Regions from separate parts of the Brevibacillus sp. AF8 genome, predicted to be linked through region 2. Evidence: riboswitches for the same ligand, from Rfam matches in the RefSeq annotation. Region 2 holds a riboswitch; each other region holds the start of a gene.
The links. Region 2 has a riboswitch for lysine ahead of dapD (2,3,4,5-tetrahydropyridine-2,6-dicarboxylate N-acetyltransferase). Riboswitches for the same ligand answer to the same signal wherever they lie in the genome.

Region 1 (9,847 bases), on a different contig from region 2:
TGATCTCCGATGAGATTTATGCCGAGCTTACCTACGGTCGTATGCACGATAGTATCGCAGCTCTGCCAGGGATGAAAGATCGGACGATCCTGATCTCCGGTTTTTCCAAAGCATTCGCGATGACCGGCTGGCGTTTGGGATATGTCTGCGCGTCACCTGATTTGCTCGCAGGCATGCTGAAAATCCATCAGTACACCATGCTGTGTGCTCCGACAATGGCTCAGATGGCTGCATTGGAAGCCCTGCGTCATGGACGGTCGGATATGGAACGAATGATCGAGAGCTACCGTCAGCGCCGCAATTATGTAGTAGATGGATTCCGTCATATCGGATTGACTTGCCATGAACCGGATGGAGCATTCTACGCATTTCCGTCTGTTGTTTCTACAGGTCTCAGCTCTTCTGAGTTTGCGGAGAAGCTGCTGATGGAGGAAAAGGTAGCTGTTGTACCTGGAGATGTGTTCGGCGAAAGCGGAAAGGGACATATCCGTTGCTCTTATGCGACATCGATGGAGCAGTTGAAGAAGGCGCTGGAACGTATGGAGCGCTTGATGGGACGACTGTCCTAACATTTTCCGGGAAATAAAGGGGGGGCGGCTTTCAAGCTGCTCCTTTTTTTACGAGTGGTTGTGGTGGGGAAGAAGCGCATTTCCAGTCTACGCTTCGGCCTACGCCCCGCAAGGGGGGATTCACTGGCCGCCTCGGAAAAAATGGTGGGAGCGCTTCAAACGTAGAAGTTTCGATGAAGTGTTTCATAGGTGAAGCTGAAATTCCCTACCATTTTTTCCAAGGCTGGGATGGGCTCCAGAGGCGCTTGACTGGAAATGCGCTTCTTCTTACGCGGCTGTGGGAAGGGAACAGCTTGAAAGCAAATGCAAAAGGATGTTTTGAAGGTTGTTCGAGGAGGGTTTTCCTAATGATTTCACTGCCAACCCATTTTACCAAAATAATTACGGGCGTACATAAAGAAGCGGGGTGTCTCTGGCTGGATTCCTTTCATGAGTTGATTGCAGATTGCGAAGCACGGTGGTCATTAAAAGTGCTAGAGCCATTTCCACTCTCCTATAATTTTGTCGCACCAGTTGTGTTGAAGGATGGAACAAACGCAGTACTGAAGCTGGGAGTGCCTGGCGTGGAATGGCAAAGAGAGCTGGCAGCGATTCGGGGTTTTGCAGGGCGGGGAATGGTGCAGCTTCTCGATGCTGACGAGGAAAAAGGGATGATGCTTTTGGAGCGCATCATGCCAGGAGAGACACTGGACAAGCTGAGTAGCGAAGACGAGCGAATTCAATGCTTGGCGGACGTAATCAAAAGAATGCATACACCCATTTCGAGGGTTGGCAAGCTTGCGTCGAGATTCCCGACGATAGCAGACTGGGCTGTGGGACTGGAACAGATTCGCCCCCATTTCCAAGGGGGGACAGGACTAATTCCTGAGCAAATGGTGGAGCAGGCCATGCAATGGTACAAAAAGCTTCTCCCCACACAAAAAGAACCGTGCTTGCTGCATGGTGATCTTCATCATGAAAATATTTTGCGTGCAGAAAGAGAGCCGTGGCTGGCAATTGATCCGAAAGGACTGATTGGGGAGACGGAATACGAGGTGATTCCGTTTTTGCTGAACCATTTGCCAGAGGATGGGCTAGAAGAGGTAATGAAACAGCGGGTCGATGGGCTGACGAAGGCGCTGTCCTTGCAAAAAGAGAGAGTGTTAGCATGGGCGTATTGCCACAGTGTGCTGTCAGCTTGGTGGTTCATAGAGGATTTTGGTGCAGACGGTGGGCGTTTAGTGATGCCGAGAGTTTTTGAGAGGCTGTTAAATGAGTAAAGGCTTCACCCTGTGGGATGAAGCCTTCTTTATTTTAAATGAATAAATGAGATTTTTCGTGATACGAAATATTAATAGCCAGTTGACTGATTCAAGGTGGCAGCAGCGAGATTGTATTGGTAAACCGATTCGATTGCTTTTGTTTCAGAGTCAAACAGGTTTGCTTCGTCTTCCATCAATTCTTTCATCGATGCTTTCCCTAATCTATATTGATCGATTGTTGCCTGATAGCGCTCCAATGCGGTTTCTTTCTTTGTTGTACTTTCCTCTAATGCCTTTTTCGCTGCGAGTAGCTTCGTATAGTTGTCACTTACCTCTTGACCGATTTTCTTCTGTGTTTTTTGTTTTTGCAGTTCTGCTTTTTTGTGCTCATTTTTTGCGATTGTACCTTTATGTGTGCTGAGAGCGGAATACTCTGCCGTGTAATCAATTCTAACTTGGGCAAAGTCTATTTCTGCTTGTGCCTTGATCATCTCAGGACGTTTTTCAAAAGCTTTTGCTTGCCATTGCTCCAGGGAAAGCAGCTCGTCCTGAGTCAGATCAGTGGAGATCATTTTCCATTGTCTGTCTGCTTTTTCGTTCAATAAATCGTTGAGCTTGGCCAATGTTTGTTTGTAGCTGGCTTCAAGGGCAGCGAGATTTTTGTGAGCTTCTGTTTCTTGGGAGTCCAACCAGTACTGTCTTTGCAAGCTTTTCTTTTGCGCTTTGATTTTGGCGTCTAATGATTGGACTTCGAAGAATGCTTTTTGCACTTGCAATTGAACGGTGTTTTTTTGCGTATTCAGGGCGACTTCATCGACAACCACTTCTTTGACCGCTTTGGCAGCGTCTTCGAATTTCTTTTTGGCATCAGCCAGAGTCATGATGTCAGCTTTTTTGATTTCTTCTTTTTCTCTCAGTGTAATGGAGGTTTCGTACTTCGTAATATCTAATTCAAGCCGAAGCAGCTCCAGATCGACGCTGTTCTTTATTGCCTGTTCGACTGCGAAATCTAGCGACAAAGGGGAAACATCCGTCTGTTCAGCAGTGGCCACAAGTGGAGCAGCCAGAGCCAAATGGGCGCCACCTGTGAGGAGAGAAGTGACTAATGTTGTACTGTAAATGTGTTTGAAGAGCCTGGATTTCATGGGGCAACCTCCTGATCATATATAAAAGAATTTGATAACGATTCTCATTATCAAATCCATGAAAAGTATATATTTCCAACTGAATTTCGTCAATAAAAAAATGTTTTTCACCATGTTCTTGGTCGAAATCAAAAGGAATCCCCTTCCGGAAAAGGCAAAAGGAGCATCTGCCTGTTTCCCAGAAGGGGATTTGTTTTTCTAATGGGAAAAGAACTATTCTTTGTCCCTGTTTTCTTTGTTTTCCGCAGCCGACTTGGCAGTTTGGTTCAATGTCCCTTCCTTTGGTGTAAGGGAATAACCATGCATATTGCTTCCGTTATAACCCATGTCAGGCTTTTCTTTTGAGATACGATCAGTCATTTGCTTCCCCCTTATTTTGTCCAGTGGGTGTAGAGTCTTGCTGCACATACGGATTGTCGATGTCATTTGGTTCCTTGTCCAGATTGGTACGGATCGCGAGGATTGGACTAGTTGGAGGTTGAGCGATCAGTCTGTCATCCAGTTGCTTAAAATCAGGCAGGTCGTTTTCGCGATTGTCATCCATGTTCGTCTCCTCCTTTACGGGTTAGTATGTCCACCATCTGCCTGTCAATTTCCTAAACTGGAAAAGGAAACGGCACACAAAAACAGCCCCAGTCCCAGAGAAGCTCGGGCAGAGGCTGTAGATCATCTTTGTGCAGTTAACTCGTTTTCTTGGACAGGATCTTCATAAAAGAGGCAAGATTCGTTTGAAGCAATGGTGTAAAGGAAGAAAAGGAAGCATTTTCAGCGAGCGTATTCATTTGACGAACAAATTCCGTGGTGTCCTTTGTATTTACATTCTCAAAACGGTTAGTGATTTTAGTATTTTTTAAATCAGAGAGAAGTGTAGCTTGTTCGTTCCGGTATTGTGCGATCCAGTCTGGACGATGTTGCAGCTTTTTGACGAATTGAATCAGCATGCTTACTTTCTCTGTTTGATTGGTGGTAGCCGCTTGCATTTTTTTGTAGGCTTCCGGGTCATATCGTTCCATCAGTTTGGACGGATTGACATAGTCGTCCGGCGCCCCATGTGGTTTTTGCGGAAGCTCTACGTAGCTGACACTGCCAGTCGCAGGGTCAACTTTTCGTGTTTTGGCAACGCTAGCGAGCAGATGGAGGGTATCCAAAAATTCAGCAGCATTTTTTTCATCAGCCATGTATTGGTCTGCCAAATATTTGCCTTGGGTTAATCCGACCTCTACCAAAGCAGCTCTTTCTTCATCCGTGTAGGTGGATTGGGAGTTGAAAAAATTACGTTCGAGGATCTGATCAAAGGCCTTACGAGCTTCAGGTGGTTTATCTGCGAAAATTTTATCCAAGCGCTGGTTAATCTCTGTGCTAAAGAAAAATTGGACGCTGTGGTGTTCGATGGCATCAGCAGGGAGCTCGCGTGCTTTGTGAGAACGAAGATCTACTGTATCGTACTCGGGCAATCTGGGCAATTCTAAACGAGTTCCTGTCACCATTTGGGGTGCAAGTTGGTTAGTGGATAGCTGGGGGGGTAGGTAGCGGTTATTCGATTGGATGTGCATGTTCTACTCTCCTCACATGGATTCATGTTCAGTCGTGAAGGCAGGAGATCATGGTTACCTTTTATCAGATGACTAGTATGAGTTGCGAGAACGGAAGGAAACGGATCTCTATTGCTTCTTTTCTATACTATCGGCTCTTTTCGGGCAATTATTAATATACTGTTTAGCATGAAAAAGGACTCCCGTTCAGATAACGGAAGTCCGTATTTTTTCTTCGATTATTTCGTGTATTCATCCATGCTGAAGTCAACTTGTTCAAGAGGGACGAGCTTTGTCTTTTGCGTGACTTTATAAGCGAGCCAAATGATTAAGAACAGAGGCAAACCAATGTAAGAGACCGCGACGCCATACCAGTCGATCGTTCCACCCAAGAATGCGGAGTAATTTTGCCCCAAAATAACGATACAGCAAATGATGAAGGCAAAAATCGGTCCAAACGGGAACCACTTTGCCCGATAAGGCAATTCGCTTAAGTCACGGCCCTGAGCGATAAACGCTTTGCGGAAACGGTAGTGACTAATGGCAATTCCCAGCCAAGCGATGAAGCCTGACATACCAGACGCATTCAAAAGCCATACGTACACTTCGCCTTCCCCAAACAGAGAGGACAGAAAAGCAAGGGCGCCGATGAGCGCAGTCAAGATCAAGGCATTGATAGGTACGCCATTACTTGTTACTTTTGCGAACCATTTTGGTGCTTTTCCTTCCTTCGCCAAGTTCCACAGCATGCGTGTAGATGCGTACATGCCAGAGTTACCAGCAGACAATACAGACGTGAGAATAACGGCATTCATGACGGATGCTGCAAAAGCAAATCCGGCATTTTCAAATACAATCGTAAACGGACTGATCGCAATATCCGTCAGGTCGCCACTGATCAGATTTGGATTATCGTATGGAACCAACAACCCGATGATCAAAATAGCGAGGATGTAGAAGAGCAGGATGCGCCAAAAAATTTGACGGATGGCCTTCGGAATGTTGCGGGCGGGGTCTTCGCTCTCTCCAGCTGCGACACCAACCAGCTCCGTCCCTTGGAAAGAGAATCCGGCAATCATAAAGACACCGAGCAGGGCCATGAAGCCGCCATTGAATGGCGCGTCGCCTTTGGTGAAGTTTTGGAAGCCAACTGCTTGACCGCCCATAATGCCAAAAATCATCAACACACCGACAATAATAAAGATGATAACCGTTATTACTTTAATCAAGGCGAACCAATATTCAGATTCTCCATAGGCTTTCACAGACAGGAGATTCAAGGCGAACAGCAATCCGAGGAACAAAGCGCTCCACACTATCGCTGGGGTATCCGGGAACCAATATTTCATAATGAGTGCGGAAGCTGACAGCTCGACGGCAATGGTAATGGCCCAGTTGTACCAGTAGTTCCAACCGAGAGCAAAGCCGAGAGATGGATCGACGAACCGTGTGGCATACGTCGAAAATGAACCGGAAACAGGCATGAAGGCGGCCATTTCCCCCAAGCTAGTCATTAAAAAGTAAACCATGATACTAATGGCGAGATAGGCGACTAACGCTCCACCTGGCCCGGCGGAATGAATCGAGCCTCCGCTCGCGAGAAACAATCCCGTCCCAATCGACCCGCCAATGGCGATCATCGTCAGGTGTCGGGCTTTTAAACCACGTTGCAATTGATTTTGTGACATAAGCTGCTTGCACGACCTTTCTTGATTTTTGAGAAGGAAGGTCGGAAATTAAAAAACCGCCATAGCCAAAAAATGGCATAGGGCGGTATCATCCAATCCCCACCAAGCCTTCACTGAAGATAGCTCACCACGTTTGCTTGGCATGCAAACGTGACAGTTCTGCCCCTTTCGAGTACAGCCCCAACCCAATCGCACAGAGACGCGATATGAGTTTCGGCGGATTTTCCTTACCTGGAGTCATTGATTTTCTCTGAATCTCGTACAGGATGATATAAAAGCCGCGACCTCTATCCTCACCGTGAAAGATGAGGATAACATGTATGAAATTATGTGATTCATCAAATATAAAGGATTGTTCGGGATTAATCAATGTGAAATTTTGTTATTCAAATGAGCGTCTGGCAGGCCAAGAGCCTTGCAGCTTGCGAATTTGGACAATTTGTCCCGTATGAAACGCATCATGCAAGACAAGACTCATGACGTTTTGGTAAATCGGTGTATAGGTAGCCTTCTGGTTTAACTCTTCATCCGTCAGCAAGGAAAGCTGTTCATGAATGTTGCGATGGACGCTTTCCATTCGCAAAAGGGTAGCTTGCCAAGCTTCTTCGTCATCAGGACCGCCGGATGGGGTGAAGGTATCATCGTTCGTCTCGGCAGAGCCATGAAATTCGGTGTCCAAAAGACGATGCAACAGACGTTCTTTGTAATACAGAAGATGACTGACGTTTTCCCAGATTGTGTTAGCTGCTTCTCCTACAGGGCGCCAGCTAGCCTCCGCTGCTGATACTCCGGAAAGCACTTCTTTTAAGGGGGGATACCAGTCTTCCTTGTCATACGCACATTCCCATCCGTGCAAAAGCAATTCCTTCCGATTCATACGCTTCCTCCTCGTCTGTGAAACAGATTGATGAAACGCTATAATAACAGTAAGAAATGAGTGTGTAACCAGTTAATTTAATTACGGTGGTTACAAATAGAGATTACCATATCCTGTATGGTCATACAAGAGAGAAAAATGAAGGGTTTCGTCAGGAGAGATGATGCCATGGACTGGCTTTGTATCGATTTTTTAAATAGTGATTGGAGGGATTGGCGCGGTTCTGGTCGTTGGGAAAATCGTCTGGAGAACCAGGAATGGCTGTCATCCTTTTTGCAAACATACAAGCTAACCGCTCCGCTACCTATGGATGAGGAGTATGCCGCGTCTCTTTTGCAGTTGCGCGAACGTTTGAGACGTATGCTGGAAACCGTTGTGCATGGGGACCGATTCCAAGAGGAGGACCTTGTGGAATTGAACAAAGTATTGGCCCTCGCCCCATTTCATAGGCAGGTGTTGTTTGTAGAGGAGGAGGGCGGCTACAGGCAAAAGCAATCTAGCTCAACAGAGGGCTGGCCGCTCGTGATGGCACAAATTGCTGCTTCTTTCGCGGAGTTGCTTGCCCCACAGCATCTTGAGCGAATCAAAATATGTGACAACGAGGATTGCCGCTGGGTGTTTTATGATGAAAGCCGCAACCGGGTGCGCCGCTGGTGTGATGACAAAATGTGCGGAAACTTGATGAAGGTCCGCCGTTTTCGTGAACGGAAAAAGGAAAAAGGGTGAAGCGCTAAAGCTCACCCTTTTTATCTGTTCATTTATGAAGCTGGGGTCAATTGGACCAGCTTAGGGTAGATGGACGAACCTGCTGCTACGATGCCTGAGCTTTTCCAGCAAAAATCGTTTCCTTGTGTATCAGTAATTTTGCCTCCGGCTTCCTGAACCAAAAGTGCACCAGCCAGCCAATCATACACCCCTTCACCATATTCCCAGTAACCGTCGAGTCGCCCGCACGCCACATAGGCCAGATGGAGTGATACTGCGCCTTGCATGCGGATGGCAAAAGCCTCTGGCATCACTCTTGTCAAGGAATTTGCTGTATACTTACCGACCAAGTGGTTCATTGGCTCGGAGGAAGCAAAGAGTGTACCTAAAATGCACTCACTCAGCTGCGATTTGGCTGAGGTACTGATTTTTTGTCCGTTTAGAAAAGCTCCACCCCCGTCAATTGCTGTAAACAGTTCATCACGGCATGGATCATAGACAAAAGAAACAACTGTGCGTCCTCCGTCAATCAGGCAGAGGGAAGTAGCCCACATCGGCATATTTTGCAGAAAATGAACTGCTCCATCGATTGCATCCATCACCCAGTAAGGACTTGCGAATTCAGGCTGTTCCTGTGCAGCCAGATCGAATTCCGCGTCAGAGAATTCATAGGTGGGAAAACGCTCGGATAATGATTGCTTCAATCGAGCTTCAACCACGGCATTTACCTCTTCAAAGCGTTTAGCCATTGCTTCCTTGCTGTGGCAGGGCGCGCCTTTTTCAAATTCCACTAGCAGCTCCTTTCCAACACTTCTTACCAGTTCCTCGCAAAATTGCACATCTTGTAGATTCATAACAATTCTCATCCCTTCTCTTTTTGGTAAAAATCGAGTAGTTTCCTTAATGGTTTCCATACTTTTCAGCAAGTTCAGGACCAAAATCAGTCTCAGTCTCGATATGCTGCACGAGAAATTAAGTAGTATGTTTGAATACTACTATGAAAGGATTAGTTCGTCAACACCACGAAAATGTCGAGATTCACAAGTTATGCACATGTGCAGAGTGTTTGAGACATAATAAGTAGCATCATACGTGGGAACGGAAATGAGGTGGGTAGGATGAGTCAAACACGCAAAAAATGGTTACAGGCACTGGTATTGGTGACACTAGGGGCGATTTGTCTGGCTATATGGTATTTGCAGCCATATCAGCCCGATCAGGCAGCGTTAACGGCCATGCAAGGCGGTGAAGGGATTACGGTCATGGATACGAATGACTGGATTATCTTCCAAGGCGGGGAATCACGCGAACCGGGACTCATCTTATATCCGGGAGCACTGGTCAAACCGGAGAGCTATGCTCCGATTGCCCGTGCCTTGGCAGGCTACGGCTACCATGTTTTTCTCGCGCGAATGCCGCTGAATTTGGCCGTAAGCGATATGACGCGAGCGACACAAGTATTGAAGGCCTACCCAAATAAAACGTTTGTCATCGGAGGACATTCGCTCGGTGGTACCATGGCAGCTGAATTCGCAGCTAACCATCCGGACCGAATCAACGGTGTGTTTTTACTGGGAGCGTATCCGAACAGTCAGGGGAACTTGAAGAAGGTGAATTTGCCGGTGCTGTCTTTACTCGGATCTCGCGATGGAGTGATTAATATGGAAAAGTTTTTGGAGAGCAAGCAATATTTGCCGGAGCGTACGGTGTACATGTCCATAGAAGGGGGAAACCACTCCCAGTTCGGAAGCTATGGATCGCAGGAGGGCGACAAGCCCGCTGCCATTACTCCTCAGGAGCAGTGGCAGCAAACGGTGGCAGCAATCAAGGATTGGCTGCTTAATGATGTCATGATGATGAACGTGGAATAATACCGGATACAACACCTGTAATGCGAATGTTTTCCGAGGGGAGCAGCATAGGCGTATCTTGCTCGCGTGTGGTTGTAAACAAACATTCCAATGGATTGACGTCTGCTGCGATGCGCACAAGGAACTGCCCCTCTTGTCGGATCAACACAGGTCTGTCTTTTACGGGCTCCATCGAAAAGTCTGAGATCAATAGGGCGTCTCCAGGAAAAATACCGAGAC
Region 2 (9,847 bases):
GAGGTCCTTGTAGAAGAAGGACAAGATGTAAGACCGGAACAGGTGGTAGTCAAGCTGGCTAATACCGACTATTTGAAAATTATTGGGCAATTTACCTCCTATGAGTCTGAACGATTCAGTGTAGGACAAAAAGTGAAGGTATTCATTCCGACTTCCATGTATTTTGTGGATGGTGTTGTCACAGAAGTGGATAGAATAGGTGAAAAAGTAGAAGGTGCTGGCGGAATTCACAATGTCGAGGTATTGGTCAAGAAGCCTGGGGCCATTTACGTCGGAGACAAGGGTGAGGTACAGTACACGGATGATAAGGGCCTCTTATACGTAAGCCGAAATCAGAAAGAATTCCAGCTGCCGGATGAAATAGAAATCTTGGCTGGTACGTACGGGAAAATCGGCAAGATCGACGTCAAAAAGGACGATGTAGTCAAAGTAGGGCAACAACTGTTCAAGATGGATATGGAAGCGTCCGGTATGGAGCTGATGGAAAAAGAACTGGCGCTAAAAAGTTCCTTATTGAACATGGAGCAGAAAAAGCGTGAAATTGCGAAGAACCAAGTAACGGCGCCAATTAGCGGTGTAATCACCAAGCTGGGCGTAAAAGAAGGCGAAGCGCCAGGATCAGAGCCTGCAGCCATTATTATGGACACGTCTTCTGTTTACTTTATGGCAGCCGTTGGAGAGCTTGATATCCCCGCGATTAAAATCGGACAAAATGTCGATGTTTACGTGTATGCATTCGGTACCGAGCCGTTTAAAGGCAAAGTCGTAGAGCTCCCGAAAGAAGGGAAAAAAGAAGACAAGGAAGTTCGTTTCGCGGTAAAAGTGGAATTGCTAGACAAGGCTGATTTTAAGCATGGAATGACGGGAGACAACGATATTATCGTCGCCCAAGCACAGAATGTCCTGCGCTTGCCAAGCAATGCAGTTGAAATTCTGGGACCAGGTCAGGGAACGGTAATGGTGAAAGATCCGAGCACCGGAGATCCAATGCCGAAAGACGTAGAAATCGGGATTGAAGGATATGATTTTATTGAAATCAAAGGCGGCTTGAATGAGGGAGAAGAGGTTCTGGTGACCAACTCCGAAGGCATGTAAAAGCCAATTGAATTCGTGTTTATGCGACAGCCCCGTTGCCACTGGCCATTAGACCTAAGCAAACGGGGCTGTTTTTTACACGCATTCCCTTTTCAACGGTTTGAACGCAATTGTAACGCTACGGACATTAACGACGTCAAACTATGTAAAGGATGGGAAATTGTACAGTCATTTTCCTTTGCAAATTGATCAGCAACAGGGGCCATGGAGAGCTGTGCCACTGCAATAGGTTGGTCTGGAAACGTTTGGCGGAGCTGATACAGGGCGTCTTTTATCGCTTCTCTGTAAGCTTCTTGCTTGTTTTCCATGAGCAGGGCAAAAGCATTTTCGACGAGAGATACTTGTATCTCTGGATGAAGGCTGTGAGAATGGGCGTGTTTCACGAGACGCTCCATCGTAGGTTGAACAGTAGCGGGATTGGAGAACAGCAGAACTTGTGGCTCAGTATGCCGTGCAAGCTCATGAAAAAAAGATCCATCGATTGTGAAGAGTGGAACAGTGGCAGTTGCTTCATCTTCTGGTGTTACCAGTGCAGCATACTGCGTGCATGTGATCACGATTGCATCGACCCCGCAGTTTCGCATCCAGTTTAGTTGCTCACGTAATTTGGCATGCGATTGTTCCTTGGTATGGACAGAGGTTCCTTCGTTCTGCAGGAGTAAACCTGGATCAACAAAATGAATGAGCTCTACGTCAAAGGCTGCGAACGCATCTGATAAGAGGGAAATATTCGAATAATGTCCATGGAGACAGCCAATACGGGTCATTGTGCAGCTCCCCCATGTAGAGTATCCTTCTCTGATTTCTTATGGGCAATGACGCGAATACGCTTGTAATCGAGCACCCAGTGTCCCTCTTGAAACAGAGCAGGACGCAGTAAGTCAGTGACTTCGCTACATACTTGCTGAATTTCATTTGAGGACAGTCCCGCGAAAAAAGGACTGCAAAAAGAATTCAGCCAATGTGACAGCCCCAGGTCTCCATCAGCCATGACTGTCGGGCGATCAAAATGGGAGGCAAGTACGACATGGAAGCCTTGCTTTTCCAAAAGAGTCGTGTACTCTCCTATGCTGGGAAAATACCAAGGCGAGCGCTCGTCGGCAGATATTCCTCTTCGTGCTAAAACAGTCCGTAATGCCTTGGTGATTTGTCCGCAATTTCCCTGCCCTCCAAATTCAGCGACAAAGCGTCCACCGGGAGCTAGAGCCAACCAAATGGTTTCAATGACTTCGGCAGGACGTTTCATCCAGTGGAGTGCGGCATTAGAAAAGACAGCGTCGTAGCTGACATCTGTACGATACGTATGTGCATCGGCTACTTCAAAGGCAAACTGCGGATATTTTTGACGAGCAGCCTCAATCATGGCGGCAGAAAAGTCGATTCCTGTCACATTAACTCCTGCAAGCGATAGTTGAGCACACAGGTCACCTGTTCCACAGCCTAAGTCAAGAATGTTTTCTCCAGAAGCCGGCTGTAGCCAGTCCACTAAACCTTTGCCGTATTCAGAAACGAAATTCATTTTGGCGTCGTATAGCCCGGCATTCCATTGATTGGTTTGAACCATCCGAATCCCTCCCTTTCATCCATTTTTACCAACTGGGGGGATATAAGTCAAATCTATATAAATTATAAACTGAATAGTTTTTAACTATACCGATGGCGCAAAAAGCTCTGTGATTGTAAAGGATATTTCGCTGTTTTTGTCGAATGATCACAGTTGAAAAATTGAAAGGAAGAAATAGGAGGACAATTCGTGAAAAAATGGGTTGTAAAAGCACTTCTAGTGTGTTTGGCAACGGGCACCTTTTTGTCAGGTGTGTCAGTACTGCCAGCCATGGGGGCCGGGGCAACAGCATCCATGAAAAAAAACAGCCAAGTATCTAAGCCACTCCGGCAGCAGCCTGTTCACGATATGGTTATCTTTAACGATTATCAGGTTGCAGGATTGGATTCAAATGGTTGGAACTGGGTGAAGAATGATGAGTTTATTCTTCCTCCCGAGACACCACTTGATATTGACGTGATACAGACCACTTATGGAACTGGCACTAACCTCAATCGGAAGCAAGTTTTATTGGATGGCGTAGAGTTATCGGAGTATCAAGCCGAAACTACCTCCCCACAGACCTCTTTCAAATGGCAAGTGCCTCGGTTTACCATTCCAGCACAAAAGCTATCTGCCGGCTCGCATACCTTGACCTTTATTGTGACGGATGCCAAAGGGAAGAGCAGCACGTTGCATGTGCGATTTCTGGTAGAGGCCCAAAATTACCCGAGCATATTTAATGGGGAAAAGGCTGAGGGAGAACCAGTACCAAGCGGCGGACAAACGGCGATTTTTGGAATGATGGGTTCACACGACTTTACTAGTTCTGTACCGGGCACTTGGAAATTAACAAATAAGTCCACGAATACAGAAATGAGGTCTGTTCAAGAAACCATATTTTCGACGGGGACATTGTTGACGGGGCAGTACGAGCTCCTCTTTGTTCCTGATGATACTACCATGTCACCTTGGATGACGATGATTCAAGTAGGCGTTGCAGAGCTGTACATGGGGACAGATGCAAGTGGTCAAAAGCTCACGCAAGATCAGAAAATAACAGCTCCAGCAGCACCAGGGAAGGTTCCATTGTATTCGCCAATCCCAGGAAGATGGTCGGTGAACGGAACCGGACAAACCTTGACAGACGCGCAGCACTTTGAGGTGGACATTCCTGAGAGACTGGCCGGAATCACAATCGCTGTTACCTTTGAGCCTGTTTCGGGGCAAAAAGAGACATCGTCTATGTGGGGCGATACTTCGGCGACAACGGTTCAAATACAAATACCAGGTGCACCTAATGCCTGCGGCCCTGCTAATGGAAATGTCACGATGGATGTGTTGATGCAGCAGAACGAACAATCAACACCGACGGTAGAAAAGATGAACCTGTATTCCTCTGATAATACAATCAAGCTGTATCAGAATCCTGTTCATGTGATCTGGCTGGCAACTGCTGCCGAACACATCAAATATGGAAGTGAAGCGGATGATGATGAAGGGCCGGGTGTATGGGCGATCGATAATGTCATTGCCGACGAGAGCAAATTGAGCTGGGATCACACGGCATTGCTGTTGTCCGGTTACAAACCAGGTCGCTACAAAGTCAACTACTATAGCAAAAGAGACCCGTCGCAGGTATGGTGCGGCTACGTTCAAGTGATAGAAGATTCGCCTCCAATCAAGTCGTATCCGTCATGTGAGCCGGATGATACAGGTGTAACTCCGCCAAGTTCGCCACTTCTTCTTCGAAGCGAGAGCGGGAAGGAATACCGGGACGGACAAAAGATTACCGTGAATGCAGGCGATAATCTCGAAGAATGGGAAGACTTAAGACTGATCGCTACTCATGCTGAGCTTGTCGGATCCAAAAAGATCAGGGATAAGAGCGAAAAGAAGTCCTACTATATGCCGAAATTTGAATGGAAACATGGAGAAATTGGTATTGGTGCCAATCGGAAGCACAGTAACGGTACCATTTCCTCAGAAAATCGGATCGAGATCTTTTTCGGGGAAGAAGAAATCGCCAGCATCAAGCCAAGCAAAGGTGATGGCGACGATGGTGAGGGACTTGAATCACTGAATTTGAAAAGGTATATCGATACGGATAAGCCTGGGGAATACAAGATCAAGGTAACGAATACGCTCACCAATAAAACCTGCACAGTTATCAACTCCAAAAGAAAGCACACCAAGAAAACCGATGAAAATGAGCGTAATGAAACATTGACGATGACAATTGAAGTAAAGTAGGTAGGAAGACCCCCTTGCAATTTGGCATGGGGGTTTTCGACTACAAGGGGAGGAAGTCCTGTGACAAATGAGCAGAAGGCAATCCTAGAAAAGTTCGGCTTTCGGATCGAAGGAGAGCAAGTGAAACATTTGAAGCTGGGGATCGTAAGACATAAAAGAGAGTTCGTCTGTCACGCCACGTCAGAAGAGTTGCGGGACTATATCAAGTCCGTCTTGCGCAACCAATGTCAGTGGAAGCGAGGAGAATCTGAGTGAGCAGCCAGGGAGGTTATTGGTGTTGAAGGAGTCTAGGGAGACATTGGTTACGGCATTACACGAAGTGGAGGCTTGGGAGAAGGACCAGAACGACTTGTGGTTCTGGGAAAAGCTTGGCAGACTTCCTTTTGTTTTGTTGGATCGGATTACGCCTGCATTCGTTCAGGAGAAGCTGGGAAAAGCCGTAGATGAAATGGCAGCCTTTCTTGAAACAGGTGGAACTTATTTGGTGCAGGATGAACCGATATACAAGCGGTTTGGCAAACGATTAGAGGGACAGGGCACTTCTGTTATTGGCAAGGAGGAGATAGCCGCTGTTCCGCTTACGATCATGAATGAAGTCGCCATGGAGTTGAAGGATTCACGTGCGAATTTTGCCACGGTACAAGGTGCGACGACTGGCTTCGGGGGGATATTTACCCTTGCGATCGATATCCCGTTATTGATGGGGACATCCCTAAAAGTTTTACAAGAGATGGCGCTTGCCTATGGCTATCGACCGGAAGAGAAGAAGGAGCGGCTGTTTGTCGTCAAATGCCTGCAGTTTGCTTCATCGGACATCGTAGGGAAAAAAGCGATACTCGCTGAGCTCTCCCGCTTTGATGACCCAACTGCCCAGAGAGAGGTAATGGCGCAATTGCAGGGATGGCGTGAAGTCGTGGTAACGTACACAGAAAACTTTGGGTGGAAAAAGTTATTTCAAATGGTGCCCATTGCGGGTATTTTGTTCGGGGCGTATTTGAATCGCTCAACCGTACAGGATGTCGCCGAAGCGGGGATGATGCTGTACCGCAAACGGCGCATCCTGGAGCGGCTGCGCGATAGCGAAAAGAGTGGGGAGATTACAAAGACCACTCCTCAGCTGTAAGAGCGTAGATAAGATGGTCCTCCCATACGCCGTTAATTTGTAAATAGCGTAACGAAAGGCCTTCATGGCGAAAACGGTTTTTTTCCAAGACACGAATGGAGGCTTGGTTGCGAGGCATTACAGCCGCTTGTACCCTGTGTAGCCCAGCATCCGTGAAAGCAAAGCGAAGGGCAAGATTTACGGCTAATGTCGTATAGCCTTTGCCATTGCACGCCTGATCCATGAAGTAACCAATCGTTGCATTTTGCCATGCGCCGCGTGCCACATTTGACAACGCAATACGCCCAATCATCTTTCCGGATTCCCGGGAGAATACGCCGAAAGCATAGGCCGTGCCACGTTCAAAATCATTCTGCGCTTGTGAAATCTGTTCTTGCTGTACTGGGAGGGTCAGAAATGAAGCGGGGCGGATCGGTTCAAATGGTTGGAGAAAGTCATGATTGCGCAGCCGAAGCTCTAGGAGCTCGGCTGCGTCTTGTTGGTGGAGAGGCCGTAAGAGAATCTCGTCCGTATGTAGTGTCATGAGATCAATCCTCCTGAAAAAGTTGGATTGATAGTATAGCATATGCCAGAGTATTTGGGAAACACCGATTATCCGAGCAATTCAGCAAACGATACCCCAAATGCTTTGCAAGTTTCCACTTCTTTTGCAGTAGGAGAAAGCTCGATTTTCAATCCTTCCATTGGTGTTTCTGCTCCCCGTTCGCTCGCCTTTTTCAGCAAAATATCAACTGCTGCACCGACATGCTCATAAGCGGAGTCGCAAGAGCCAAAAGCAACAACCTTTTTCCCGCTAAGGTCAATGTCGTCCATTTCCTCATAAAAATCCATGCATTCATCTGGGAGTTCGCCGTCGCCCCATGTGTAGGCGCCAAGCAAGATTCCGTCGTAAGCCTCGAGTTCTTTTGCGTTTGCATCCATCACTTCTTTTATCTCCAGCTCAGCACCAGTGGAACGAATACCTTCTGCAATTGCTTCAGCAATTTCCTGTGTATTCCCTGTCATGCTCGCGTAAACCATCAAAATGCTCATAAAACGTAAACCCTCCAATTGGATAATGAGTATCATTCTCAATAAATAAAATAATGAAAATGAGAATCGTTGTCAATAACTTTTTTCTTATTGCCACGTTTCATTGATTTTGGTAGAGTTAAATAAAATTATAATAATGTACTCTAAATAGAGGTGCGCCGAAGAAGAGTAAGTCTTTTCGCAATCTGCCAGGGGGCAGGAGAAGGAAGAAAGGCTAAAGCGCCGAAGCTTATGCTATGCCCCTACGTAGCACAGGCTGGGGTGTCTCATGAAAAATGAACATCCTGTCACAAGGGACCTTACGTCTTTTTGTGGAGCGCTATTTATTATTTGCTTCTGTAGTATCAAGAGCAATGAGATAGCGAATGCACTCATTGCTTTTTTTGATTTACCATGCTGTTATTTTGAGGAGGATGTAACAATGAATATGATGGATGCCAACGAAATTATCGCGTTTATCCAAAAAAGCGAAAAGAAAACACCCGTGAAAGTATATGTGAAAGGGAACCTGGAGGGAATCGACTTCGGTGCGAGCTCCAAAGCTTTCATTACTGGTCCTACTGGTGTTGTTTTTGGTGAGTGGAAAGAGATTGAGCCAGTGCTCGCTGCTAACGCAGACAAAATTGAAGATTATGTAGTAGAGAGTGACCGTCGCAACTCCGCCATTCCATTGCTGGATACAAAAGGGATTCAAGCGCGTATTGAGCCAGGCGCAATTATCCGTGACCAAGTGACAATTGGTAACAACGCGGTCATTATGATGGGTGCTTCCATTAACATCGGTGCAGTTATCGGTGAAGGTACAATGATCGACATGAATGTTGTAGTAGGTGGACGTGGAACTATCGGGAAAAACTGCCACATCGGTGCGGGATCGGTTATCGCGGGCGTTATCGAGCCGCCGTCTGCACAGCCAGTTGTTGTCGAAGATGATGTTGTCATCGGAGCAAATGCAGTCATTCTGGAAGGTGTACGCGTAGGAAAAGGTGCTGTCGTTGCAGCGGGCGCTGTCGTCATTGAAGATGTACCTCCATACGTAGTAGTTGCGGGAACGCCTGCACGTGTGATCAAGCAAATCGATGAAAAAACTCGTTCCAAGACAGAGATCAAGCAGGAGCTACGTCAGCTGTAAGGGAGAGAGTGCACATGGACTGGCGTTCGCTCGATGAACAATATATCGTCTCCTCTTACAAAAGACTTCCGATTGCCATAGACAAAGGCGAAGGAAATTACTTGTACGATACGAACGGGAAGAGTTATCTCGACTTGTTTACCGGACTCGCGGTAAACGTTTTGGGGCATTCTCATCCGCGCATTGTACAGGCTCTGCGTGAGCAGGGAGAGCGCTTCTTGCATATTTCCAATGTATTTTTAAACAAGCCGGCTATTCGTTTAGCCGAGCGTTTGGTTGCGAACAGCATCAGCGGTAAGGTGTTTTTCACCAACTCTGGTGCAGAGGCCACAGAGTCTGCCATCAAGCTGATTCACAAATGGACAAAAAATGAGGGAGCTGGTCGTGAAGGCATCGTTGTCTTGCGCAACAGCTTTCATGGGCGAACACTCGGAGCAGTGCGTCTGACGAGGCAGGCTCACGTCTATCAAGACTTTCCTCAGCCAGCTTTTCCTGTTTATGAATTGGATGTGGAGGACACGGCAGGATTGCGAGCGATTTGCCAGGAAGCAAGACCCGCTGCGGTCCTCATGGAGCCAGTATTGGGTTCTGGCGGTGTCGTACCGTTATCTGAAGCGTTCTTGCGAGAGGTAGCTGCGATCTGTGAGCAAGAAGGTATGCTCTTTGTCATGGACGAGATCCAGACAGGAATGGGCAGAACAGGAAAGCTCTTTGCTTATGAGCATGCAGGCGTAACGCCAGACCTTATCCTTTTTGCCAAAGGTATAGGAGGAGGGCTTCCCCTCGGCGGTGTCATCGCTGGTCCAAAGCTGATGAATCAGTTCAAACCAGGGGATCACGGAACGACATTCGCACCATCGCCACTGTCTGCTGCCCTGGGGAATGTCGTGTTGGACGAATTGCTTGATCCAGCCTTCATCGCTCACGTAGAAGAAGTGATTGCGTACCTGTGGTCGGGCTTGGAAGCGTTGCGAACGCGCCTTCCGGATCAGCTGCAATCCCTGCGCGGAAAAGGCTTGATGGTTGGAATTCCGCTCTCTTCCACCCCGGAAGAGGTAAGCCACTTGCAGCAAGCATTGCTTGACGAAGGAATTCTCGTTGACGTGACGCAGAAAACGATTGTTCGTCTGCTTCCGCCACTGACGTTGACCAAAGCCGATGTGGACCGTTTCCTTGCCGTGTTTGAGGAGCAATTAACAGCAAGAACAAGTACGAAAAAGGAGGCGTAGACCATGACGACTTCCTTGTTTACACAAATTCGCCGAGACCTGCACCAAATACCGGAGCCAGGCTTCGCTGAAGTGAAGACGCAACAATACTTGCTCGATTATTTGAAAAAGCTGCCTCAGGAGCGAATCGAGATCAAAACGTGGCGGACAGGCATTTTGGTCAAGCTGGCAGGAACAGAGCCAAAACGATTAATTGCCTGGCGGACGGATATGGATGGCCTGCCGATCGTAGAGGAAACGTCCTATCCGTTTCGATCGCTTCATGAAGGATACATGCATGCTTGCGGGCATGACATGCATATGGCAATTGCTCTTGGCCTCCTGACGCATTTTACCGAGCATCCGATTGCAGATGATTTGTTGTTTCTCTTTCAGCCGGCAGAAGAAGGCCCTGGCGGTGCTGAACCGATGATGGAAAGTGAAGAGTTTGCAGACTGGCG
Region 3 (9,847 bases), on a different contig from region 2:
CGGCGGCAGCGAAGTCGTATGGGGGCCGCTGTTTGGTGCCTTGGTTCTTACGGCGCTGCCGGAGGTGCTGCGTGGTTTGGCCGAGTACAAAATGCTCATGTACGGTTTGATCATGGTCGGTGTAATGGCATTCCGTCCGCATGGCTTGATCGGTGCCGATACGTTCCAAAAGCTGTTCAAGCGTCGTCGGGGCAAATCATCGGACAAGGAAGCGAAGGGGGGAGTATAAGATGTTGCTGGAACTTGCGAACGTAGGAAAAAGCTTTGGCGGCATCACCGCTCTTCGTGACGTTTCTTTTACTGTCGGAGAGGGCGAAATTGTCGGCTTGATCGGTCCGAATGGTGCGGGGAAAACGACCATTTTCAATATGGCAACGGGCATATTCGAACCAACAACGGGTACCTTTTCTTTTGCTGGGCAAAAGCTAAACGGCATGGCGCCAAACAAAATTACCGAAATGGGTATTGCAAGGACGTTCCAAAATATTCGCCTATTCGGTCACATGAGTGCGTTGGACAACGTGAAGGTGGGATGTCATTCGCGCATGAAGGCAGGCTTCTGGGCTTCCCTTTTGAAAACACCGGGACAACGTGCGGAAGAAAAAGCGGTTACCAAAAAAGCCGAGGAGTTACTCGAATTCGTAGGCTTGTCTGACATTGTTAATGTCCGCTCGGATACATTGGCTTACGGTCAACAACGACGTCTGGAGATTGCACGGGCACTGGCTACTGAACCAAAACTCTTGCTGTTGGACGAGCCTGCTGCCGGAATGATCGAGACCGAGACGAAAGCACTCATGGAGCTGGTCAAAAAAATTCGCGATGACGGGACGACTGTCCTGTTGGTCGAACACGATATGGGATTGGTCATGAATCTGTGTGAAAAGGTCGTATGTATCAACTTTGGGGTCAAAATTGCTGACGGTACCCCGGCAGAGGTACAAAACAATCCAGATGTGATTGAAGCCTACCTCGGCAAGGAGGACGAATAAGATGCTGAACATCCAAAACTTGACGACCTCCTACGGTCAAATCAAGGCGATTCGTGGGATTACGCTGAAAGTGCCTGAGGGCAAAATCGTCTCGCTGATCGGTGCGAACGGAGCGGGCAAAACCACAACCATGCGTACAATCGCAGGTCAACTGAAGCCAGAAGCAGGGACGATTACGTTTTGTGGTCAACGCATAGAGGGCTCGAGACCCCATCAAATCGTAAAAGCCGGACTGGCGTTGGTTCCAGAAGGGCGTGCGATCCTCGGAAAGATGACCGTTCTGGAAAACCTGGAAATGGGTGCATTCCAGCGCAACGATGCACAAGGCATCAAGGACGACATGGAAAAGATGATGATCTGGTTCCCCATCCTCAAGGAGCGGCTTTCCCAATTGGGAGGGACGATGTCTGGTGGTCAACAGCAAATGCTAGCCATTGCCCGCGCATTAATGTCTCGACCGAAGCTGCTGCTTTTGGACGAGCCGTCGATGGGCTTGGCTCCTATCGTGGTGGCGGACATTTTCAAGGTAATCAAAGAAATCAATGCGGAAGGTACGACCGTTCTTATCGTGGAGCAAAATGTCAAACAGGCCCTCAAAATTGCCGATTTCGGGTATGTGCTGGAGGCAGGGCAAATCGTGTTGGAAGGCACAGGAGAATCGTTGTTAAACGACGAGCGTGTAAAAGAAGCATATTTGGGCGGTCGCAAGCACTAGGTCTGCCTATAAAAAACTGTCGCCATGGAATGAGGCGGCAGTTTTTTTCGTATTGATTCCATGGTACTATGAAGGGTAGAACGTATATTCTCTTATGCGAAAAAGGGAAGGAAGCCGGATACGATGCCAACCAAATTGACGAGAGAGCAAATGGAATATCTTGTTCATCAAGTACAGCGTTACTATAAAGAAGAACGGTCAGAGACACTCGGTAATTTGGAGACGGAAGAGTTGATTGCCTTTTTTTCAAAAGAGCTCGGTCCCTTCTATTACAATCAAGGGGTGCAAGACAGCCGCAAGCTGCTGGTGGAACGGATGAGTTCCTTGGAAGATGAACTGTATGTATTGGAAAAGCCAATTCACAAGAATAAATAGATGCAAGGCAGATATAGAGCAAAGAGGAGGGAGCAGCCATGAACAGCTCCTTAAAAGATAAACTGGCCGTCCTGCCAGATAAGCCAGGCTGCTACCTGATGAAAAACGCGAGCGGGGAAATCATTTACGTAGGAAAAGCCAAGGTGCTGAAAAACCGCGTCCGCTCGTATTTTACAGGCAGTCATAACGGGAAGACGCAGCTGCTGGTCAGTGAGATCGTGGATTTTGAGTACATTGTGGTATCCTCAGCGATCGAGGCGCTCATCCTCGAGTGCAACCTGATCAAAGAGCACGATCCGCGCTACAATGTCATGCTTCGCGATGACAAGACGTATCCGTATATCAAAATTACGAATGAGGCGCAGCCACGTCTGGAGATTACCCGTAAAGTATTAAAAGATAAAGCCAAATATTTCGGTCCATATCCGAATGCCGGAGATGCCTCCGAGGTAAAGAAGCTGCTGGATCGCCTCTATCCGTTGCGAAAATGCCGCAATATGCCCAAGCAGGTTTGTCTTTACTACCATTTGGGGCAATGTCTTGCGCCCTGTGTATACGAGGTATCGGCTGAGGAAAATCAGCGTTTGGTGGATGAAATCAGCCGGTTCCTCGATGGTGGCCATGAGGAAATGAAGCAAACCCTTACGGAAAAAATGCTCCAAGCCGCAGAAAACATGGAGTTCGAACGAGCCAAGGAATATCGCGATCAGATCAAGAGCATCGAAGCGGTGATGGAGAAGCAGAAGATCACGTTCACCGATACGGTAGACCGCGATATTATCGGGTTTGCTGTGGAAAAAGGCTGGATGTGTATCCAGGTGTTCTATATGCGAAAAGGGAAGATGATCGAGCGTCAGACGACTTCCTTTCCATACTATGGCAGCGAAACCGAAGACTTCATGTCTTATGTGAGCCAGTTCTACTACGATAAGCAAAATGCGCTGCCGAAAGAAATTTTGCTCCCGCAAGAGAGTGAACCAGAGCTTTTGAGTGAATGGCTGGGCATCAAAGTCCATGCGCCGAAAAGAGGCAAAAAGCATGAGCTCGTGAAGATGGCTTCCGAGAACGCCCGCATTGCTTTGCAGGAGAAGTTCGCCCTGATGTCTAAAGACGATGCTCGGACGGTCCAAGCGGTGCATAATCTTGGTCACATTTTAGGGATTCCGGTTCCTCATCGAATTGAAGCGTTTGACAACTCCAACATTCAAGGAACAGAGCCTGTGTCTGCGATGATTGTCTTTACAGACGGGCGCCCTGACAAAAAGGAATACCGCAAATTCAAGATCAAAACCGTCGAAGGACCAGATGATTACGGCTCCATGCGAGAAGTCGTTCGGCGACGTTATTCTCGCTTGCTAAAAGAAAACCAGCCAATGCCCGACCTGATTGTGATTGATGGTGGAAAAGGCCAAATCAGTGCGGCTATGGACGTTCTGGAAAACGAGCTCGGTCTTTATATTCCTGTCTGTGGACTCGCGAAAGACGAGAAGCACCGTACTGCTCAGCTCATGTACGGAGATCCGCCAGAGCCTGTGAATCTTAGACGTGACAGCTATGAGTTTTATTTGTTGCAGCGCATCCAAGACGAGGTCCACCGTTTTGTTATTACGTTCCATAGACAATCCCGGACCAAAACGATGCTCTCGTCGCAATTGGATGAGATCCCGGGTATCGGTGAAAAGCGGCGCAAGCTGTTGTTCTCTCATTTTGGCTCTTTGAAGAAAATGCGCGAGGCGACCGTCGAAGACTTCCGCCAATTAGGGATCGGCGACAAGCTGGCAAAAGAAATCATCGGGCATCTGCGCAAGCTCGACACTTAGCAAATGTAACTTTTGGAGTAACCTTTAAAAAGGAATTGATCCATTTTTAGACTCATGATATAATCCGATTCAAACAGAATAGTTAGCCTCACTTCCATTATGGAGTGAGGTAGAGGCGCGAAAACCAAGAGTACCACCCTGAGATCGGGTATCTGTGAAGGGGACGGGAAAGGGGAATTCGCCGAAGTGTGGAGGGAAACCCGCTTTTCTCCATGCTGGGCCTGCGTTGAACAAATGCAGGACTGTCATCTGCACAATGACCAATTGTCAGATGGAGAGCTATCTCACGGTGTGTCAATGTGAGTTTTGATGGTGATAACTGTCAATCTTCGTTGTCCGCGTGTATTGGGAGGGAGGAACCGGTATGTCGAAACAGTAGGCAGCGGCAGGTCTTATTCCTTGTCGGTGCCTTTTTTGTAAAATAAAAATGCAAGACTTTTCCTTATAGAGAAAATAGTGAAAAACCATACGATACGAGATAAATACCAACATTGGATATGAGAAAAAGGGAGAGAAGCCGCATGGGGTTGATCGTGCAGAAATACGGAGGCACCTCTGTAGGTACCATTGAGCGAATTTTACGAGTTGCGGATCGAATTATCAGCTACAAAGAGGAAGGACATGATGTGGTAGTCGTTGTCTCTGCGATGGGGAAATCTACTGACGTATTGGTAGACATGGCCAAGCAGATTAGCGCATACCCATCCGAGCGTGAAATGGATATGCTGCTGACCACGGGGGAGCAAGTATCGATCGCGCTTTTGTCGATGGCCTTGCATACAAAAGGCTACGACGCTATTTCTCTTACGGGCTGGCAAGCTGGAATCACCACGGAGGCGATTCACGGAAGAGCGCGGATCAAGCAGATTGATCCCGAGCGGATTCAATCCGAGCTCGGACGCGGTCGTGTGGTCATCGTGGCAGGATTCCAAGGGATCAGTGACGAAGGTGAAATTACGACGCTCGGCCGCGGTGGATCGGATACATCTGCGGTTACACTTGCAGCGAGCTTGAACGCTGAGAAATGCGAAATCTTTACAGACGTGTCCGGGGTGTATACAGCTGATCCACGAATGGTTCCAGCTGCGAGCAAGCTGGATACGATCTCGTATGATGAGATGCTGGAGCTGGCGAACCTCGGTGCAGGGGTTCTTCATCCTAGGTCAGTAGAGGCTGCGAAAAAATACAAGGTAAGGCTGGTCGTCCGCTCCAGCTTTACTGCCGAAGATGGTACGTACGTTGAGGAGGTTGCCAACATGGAAACAGGTAGAGTAGTAAGTGGAGTTGCACATGATGAAGATGTAGCCAAAATCACGGTTGTCGGCATGCCTGCCAAGGTCGGGACGCTCTCCCGTCTGTTCAATACGCTGGCAGACAACCAGGTGAACGTCGATATTATTATCCAAAGCTCTTATGATGCGACTGTTACGAATATTTCTTTTACAGTTGCAGCGGATGACCTGAAAAAAGCACTGGATACGCTGGACAGAAACAAAAACGAGCTTGGTTTTGAAAAAGTCGATTTCGAGGAAAGCTTGACCAAAGTATCCATTGTTGGCTCCGGAATGATCAACAATCCAGGGGTTGCTGCCGAAATGTTCCGCGTTCTGGCAGAAAAAGAAATTTCTATTAAAATGGTATCTACATCTGATATCAAGGTTTCTTGCGTCATTCCAGCCGCCTTGACGGAGCTGGCTGTTCGCAGTCTGCATTCGGCCTATGGTCTGGATGTTGAGGAAACCGCAGTCGTGCACGGCGTATAAAAAATGGATGCTCCCTCTCCCTTCCTTATAGGTAGAGGGGGCATTTTGTTCATGACGCCACTTGTACGGAGATACGTATGTCAGAAGAGCTTTCCATTTCGATTTTGCTAAACGTTTCTCTTTCTTTCCATTGCTCAATCATACCAGCGATGATCCCGGCTTCAAAGGAAAGACTGCATCCTAGTCTTTCTATAGACTGATAGCTAAAAATGGAATGAGTGAGTGAATAGACGATCGTTTGTTTGGTCTCCTCCACGACGTCTAGCTGGCCTAATCCGAGCCGAATAAAAGGCATAATCGGACCTGTTGCAGATTGAATGGGGATTTGGCGGCCCATATTTTTTCCTATCCAATAGAGAATATGGTTTTCACTATCGCCTAGCAGGGTACTAGTCAGCGTTTCGCGTAGAAGATGATAGCCAAGGTAGGGCATATTCATTCTTTCCGCATAGGGAATGGTCTCTGGCGGCAACAGTGCTGCAAGCTGATCCTTCTCTTTCATATGTGCTTCCCTCCTGTCTGTACTAGATTATGAGAAGGGACTCGCATTCATGACATCGTAAGAGAAAAAATAGCTGGACTAAACAAAGTTATTCTATCAATGTATTTAGTACATTGATTGTCTTGACGCTCTGTGTCGACAAGAGTACAATTGGATTTGGTCAAAGTTTTGCCCAACTTTTTCTCGTATTTTGACACATTCCGACAAATTCATTTGATCTAGTGAACGCAGTCTTTTTGTGAACGGCTTCAAGACGCTGTACATAAAATGATCGTGGCGGTTTTGCTATGTCTAATGGGTGAGGCAATGGGTTAGGATATTGGGGAAAGGTCTATCAAAACGGTCGAAGCCGTTTTGGACCGCTTGCGGTGACGCTTGACGTTTTTCACAGAATTGAGAGTTACATACATTGAAAGGGGGACCATTGTATGGCGAAAGGCCATAGCTTTCTCAGTCACAAGCTCCACTCACTTCTTGGTTTGTTTCCGATCGGGCTCTTCCTGCTGTTTCACTTGACAGCCAACTACCAAGCGACCCGTGGAGCCGAAGCTTTTAATCAAACAGTTGGTTTGATTGAAAATGTTCCATTCGTATTGGTGCTTGAATTTGTTTTTATCTACCTCCCGATCCTGTTTCACGCTGTTTACGGTCTCTACATTGCGTTCCAAGCTAAGCAAAACGTAGGGAACTTCGGTTACTTCCGAAATCAAATGTTCTTGTGGCAACGTGTTACAGGAGTCATTACCCTCATTTTTATTGTTTGGCACGTTTGGGAAACACGTATCCAAAAAGCAATGGGTGCACACGTGGATTTTGACATGATGGCAAACATTTTAAGCAGTCCTGCAATGATCGTATTCTACACAATCGGGATTATTAGCACGACTTTCCACTTCTCCAACGGACTGTGGTCGTTCCTGGTTCACTGGGGAATTACAGTTGGGCCGCGTTCCCAGCGCATTGCAACATTCCTGACTTTGGGCGTATTCGTAGTTGTAACCTTCATCGGCTTGCGTGCGATGTCGGCTTTCATTTTGTAGGGATAGGGGGACAAAACTCATGGCAAAAGGTAAACTGATCATTGTCGGTGGAGGTTTGGCCGGCTTGATGGCTACCATCAAAGCAGCAGAAAAAGGCGTTCCTGTTCAGCTGTTCTCCCTGGTTCCGGTAAAACGTTCCCACTCTGTCTGTGCGCAGGGCGGTATTAACGGTGCGGTAAATACCAAAGGGGAAGGCGACTCCACATGGGAGCACTTCGACGATACAGTATATGGCGGAGATTTCTTGGCAAACCAACCGCCAGTTAAAGCAATGTGCGATGCAGCACCTGGCATCATCTATATGTTGGACCGTATGGGCGTTATGTTTAACCGTACGCCAGAAGGTCTGTTGGACTTCCGTCGTTTCGGGGGAACCAAGCATCACCGTACCGCTTTTGCGGGTGCGACAACTGGACAACAGCTCTTGTACGCATTGGACGAACAAGTACGCCGTTATGAAGCTGAAGGTCTGGTAACCAAGTACGAATATTGGGATTTCCTCGGAGCCGTTTTGGACGATACAGGAACCTGTCGCGGGATTACTGCACAAAACATGCGTTCCGGTGAAATTCAATCCTTCCGTGCGGATGCCGTTATTTTGGCAACAGGCGGACCTGGTATCATCTTCGGTAAATCGACGAACTCGATTATCAATACAGGTACAGCAGCGTCTGCGGCGTATCAACAAGGGGTTATCTACTCCAATGGTGAGATGATCCAAATTCACCCAACTGCAATCCCGGGCGACGACAAGCTTCGTCTGATGTCCGAGTCTGCTCGTGGTGAAGGTGGTCGTGTATGGACGTACAGAGACGGTAAGCCTTGGTACTTCCTGGAAGATAAATACCCTGCATACGGAAACCTGGTTCCGCGTGACATCGCGACTCGCGAAATCTTCTCCGTTTGCGTAGACATGAAGCTGGGTATCAACGGCGAAAACATGGTATACCTCGACCTGTCCCACAAAGATCCAAAAGAACTGGATGTAAAATTGGGCGGTATTATCGAGATTTACGAAAAATTCGTTGGGGATGACCCACGTAAAGTTCCAATGAAGATTTTCCCTGCGGTTCACTACTCCATGGGCGGTATGTGGGTAGACTACAACCAAATGACCAATATCCCTGGTTTGTTTGCAGCAGGTGAGTGCGATTACTCTCAGCACGGTGCAAACCGTTTGGGTGCGAACTCCCTCTTGTCCGCAATCTATGGCGGTATGGTAGCAGGTCCAAAAGCGATCGAGTACATCAAAGGCTTGAACCAATCCTCTGATGATCTGTCTTCCACGCTCTTCGACGGCTTCACAAGCAAAGAGCAAGCGAAATACGACAGCATCCTGAAAATGGACGGAACAGAAAATGCTTACCTGATCCACAAGGAACTGGGTGAGTGGATGACTGACAACGTAACGGTAGTTCGTTACAACGACCGTCTGCAAAAAACGGATGATAAGATCGTTGAACTGATGGAACGCTACAAGAAAATCAACATCAACGATACGAATAAATGGAGCAACTCTGGTGCGGCGTTTACCCGTCATCTGTGGAACATGCTCGTACTGTCCCGCGCGATCACAATCGGTGCGCTCAAGCGTGACGAGAGCCGCGGTGCTCACTACAAGCCTGACTTCCCTGAGCGTGATGACGAAAACTTCATGAAGACGACAATGGCGAAGTTCAATGCTGAAACGACTGCGCCTGAAATCTACTATGAAGACATCGACGTATCCCTGATCGCACCACGTAAACGTGACTATACGTCTGACAAGAAGCATTAAGAGAGGAGGAAACTGATCATGGCAGAAAAATTGATTCATTTGATTATCACTCGTCAAGATAGCCCTGACAGCACTCCGTACAAGGAAGAGTTCAAAATCCCTTACCGTCCTGGTATGAACGTGATCAGTGCTTTGATGGAGATTCAACGTAATCCACTCAACGCACAAGGTCAAAAAACGTCTCCAGTAAACTGGGAATCGAACTGCTTGGAAGAAGTATGCGGTGCGTGCTCGATGGTTATTAACGGAAGACCGCGTCAAGCGTGCTCGGCACTGGTTGATAAACTGGAACAGCCGATTCGTCTTGAGCCAATGAGCACCTTCCCTGTACAGCGTGACTTGTCGATTGACCGCAGCCGCATGTTCGATGCGCTGAAACGCGTAAAAGCGTGGGTTCCAATCGATGGTACGCATGATCTGGGGCCAGGTCCTCGCATGCCGGAAGTTGAGCGTCAATGGGCGTACGAGCTTTCGAAGTGCATGACGTGCGGTGTTTGCTTGGAAGCTTGCCCGAACGTGAATGCGAAGTCTGACTTCATCGGTCCGTTTGCGATTTCGCAGGTTCGTCTGTTCAACCAGCATCCAACGGGTATGATGAACAAGCATGAGCGTCTGGAAGCTCTGATGGAAGATGGCGGTATCGGTGATTGCGGTAACTCGCAAAACTGCGTACAGGCATGTCCAAAAGGCATTCCGCTGACAACTTCGATTGCTCACATGAACAAAGAAACAACCAAACATGCAGTGAAGAAGTTCTTCTTCTCCTAATTGTTTGAAATAGATAAGGCGTGCACCGGTGATCCGGAATGCACGCCTTTTTTCCATGTCGCTGTAGTGGAGAGAAGAATATTTCCAGTCTAGGC

Region 1: it holds a riboswitch for lysine, as region 2 does, so the genes downstream of both, KB186_RS10730 (amino acid permease) here and dapD (2,3,4,5-tetrahydropyridine-2,6-dicarboxylate N-acetyltransferase) in region 2, are expected to answer to the same signal.
Region 3: it holds a riboswitch for lysine, as region 2 does, so the genes downstream of both, KB186_RS20290 (aspartate kinase) here and dapD (2,3,4,5-tetrahydropyridine-2,6-dicarboxylate N-acetyltransferase) in region 2, are expected to answer to the same signal.

Annotation. Positions count from the first base shown of each region.
Region 1 covers NZ_JAGQDN010000006.1:43,229-53,075, forward strand. The annotation lists gene KB186_RS10700 (aminotransferase) at 1-569, shown strand, start outside; gene KB186_RS10705 (aminoglycoside phosphotransferase family protein) at 917-1,828, shown strand; gene KB186_RS10710 (TolC family protein) at 1,900-2,955, opposite strand; gene KB186_RS10715 (hypothetical protein) at 3,169-3,315, opposite strand; gene KB186_RS10720 (hypothetical protein) at 3,308-3,499, opposite strand; gene KB186_RS10725 (hypothetical protein) at 3,636-4,508, opposite strand; gene KB186_RS10730 (amino acid permease) at 4,727-6,175, opposite strand; lysine riboswitch at 6,288-6,473, opposite strand; gene KB186_RS10735 (DinB family protein) at 6,558-7,052, opposite strand; gene KB186_RS10740 (CGNR zinc finger domain-containing protein) at 7,221-7,778, shown strand; gene KB186_RS10745 (inositol monophosphatase family protein) at 7,811-8,611, opposite strand; gene KB186_RS10750 (alpha/beta fold hydrolase) at 8,876-9,628, shown strand; gene KB186_RS10755 (hypothetical protein) at 9,606-9,847, opposite strand, start outside.
Region 2 covers NZ_JAGQDN010000003.1:333,633-343,479, reverse strand. The annotation lists gene KB186_RS07965 (efflux RND transporter periplasmic adaptor subunit) at 1-1,095, shown strand, start outside; gene KB186_RS07960 (type 1 periplasmic-binding domain-containing protein) at 1,188-1,862, opposite strand; gene KB186_RS07955 (class I SAM-dependent methyltransferase) at 1,859-2,659, opposite strand; gene KB186_RS07950 (hypothetical protein) at 2,849-4,891, shown strand; gene KB186_RS07945 (hypothetical protein) at 4,952-5,146, shown strand; gene KB186_RS07940 (EcsC family protein) at 5,169-6,014, shown strand; gene KB186_RS07935 (GNAT family N-acetyltransferase) at 5,989-6,537, opposite strand; gene KB186_RS07930 (flavodoxin) at 6,606-7,046, opposite strand; lysine riboswitch at 7,187-7,376, shown strand; gene dapD (2,3,4,5-tetrahydropyridine-2,6-dicarboxylate N-acetyltransferase) at 7,468-8,178, shown strand; gene KB186_RS07920 (aspartate aminotransferase family protein) at 8,193-9,407, shown strand; gene KB186_RS07915 (N-acetyldiaminopimelate deacetylase) at 9,411-9,847, shown strand, end outside.
Region 3 covers NZ_JAGQDN010000017.1:67,479-77,325, forward strand. The annotation lists gene KB186_RS20265 (branched-chain amino acid ABC transporter permease) at 1-229, shown strand, start outside; gene KB186_RS20270 (ABC transporter ATP-binding protein) at 231-992, shown strand; gene KB186_RS20275 (ABC transporter ATP-binding protein) at 994-1,707, shown strand; gene KB186_RS20280 (DUF2164 domain-containing protein) at 1,831-2,082, shown strand; gene uvrC (excinuclease ABC subunit UvrC) at 2,121-3,902, shown strand; lysine riboswitch at 4,005-4,192, shown strand; gene KB186_RS20290 (aspartate kinase) at 4,424-5,665, shown strand; gene KB186_RS20295 (YslB family protein) at 5,715-6,167, opposite strand; gene KB186_RS20300 (succinate dehydrogenase cytochrome b558 subunit) at 6,596-7,207, shown strand; gene sdhA (succinate dehydrogenase flavoprotein subunit) at 7,227-8,984, shown strand; gene sdhB (succinate dehydrogenase iron-sulfur subunit) at 9,003-9,752, shown strand.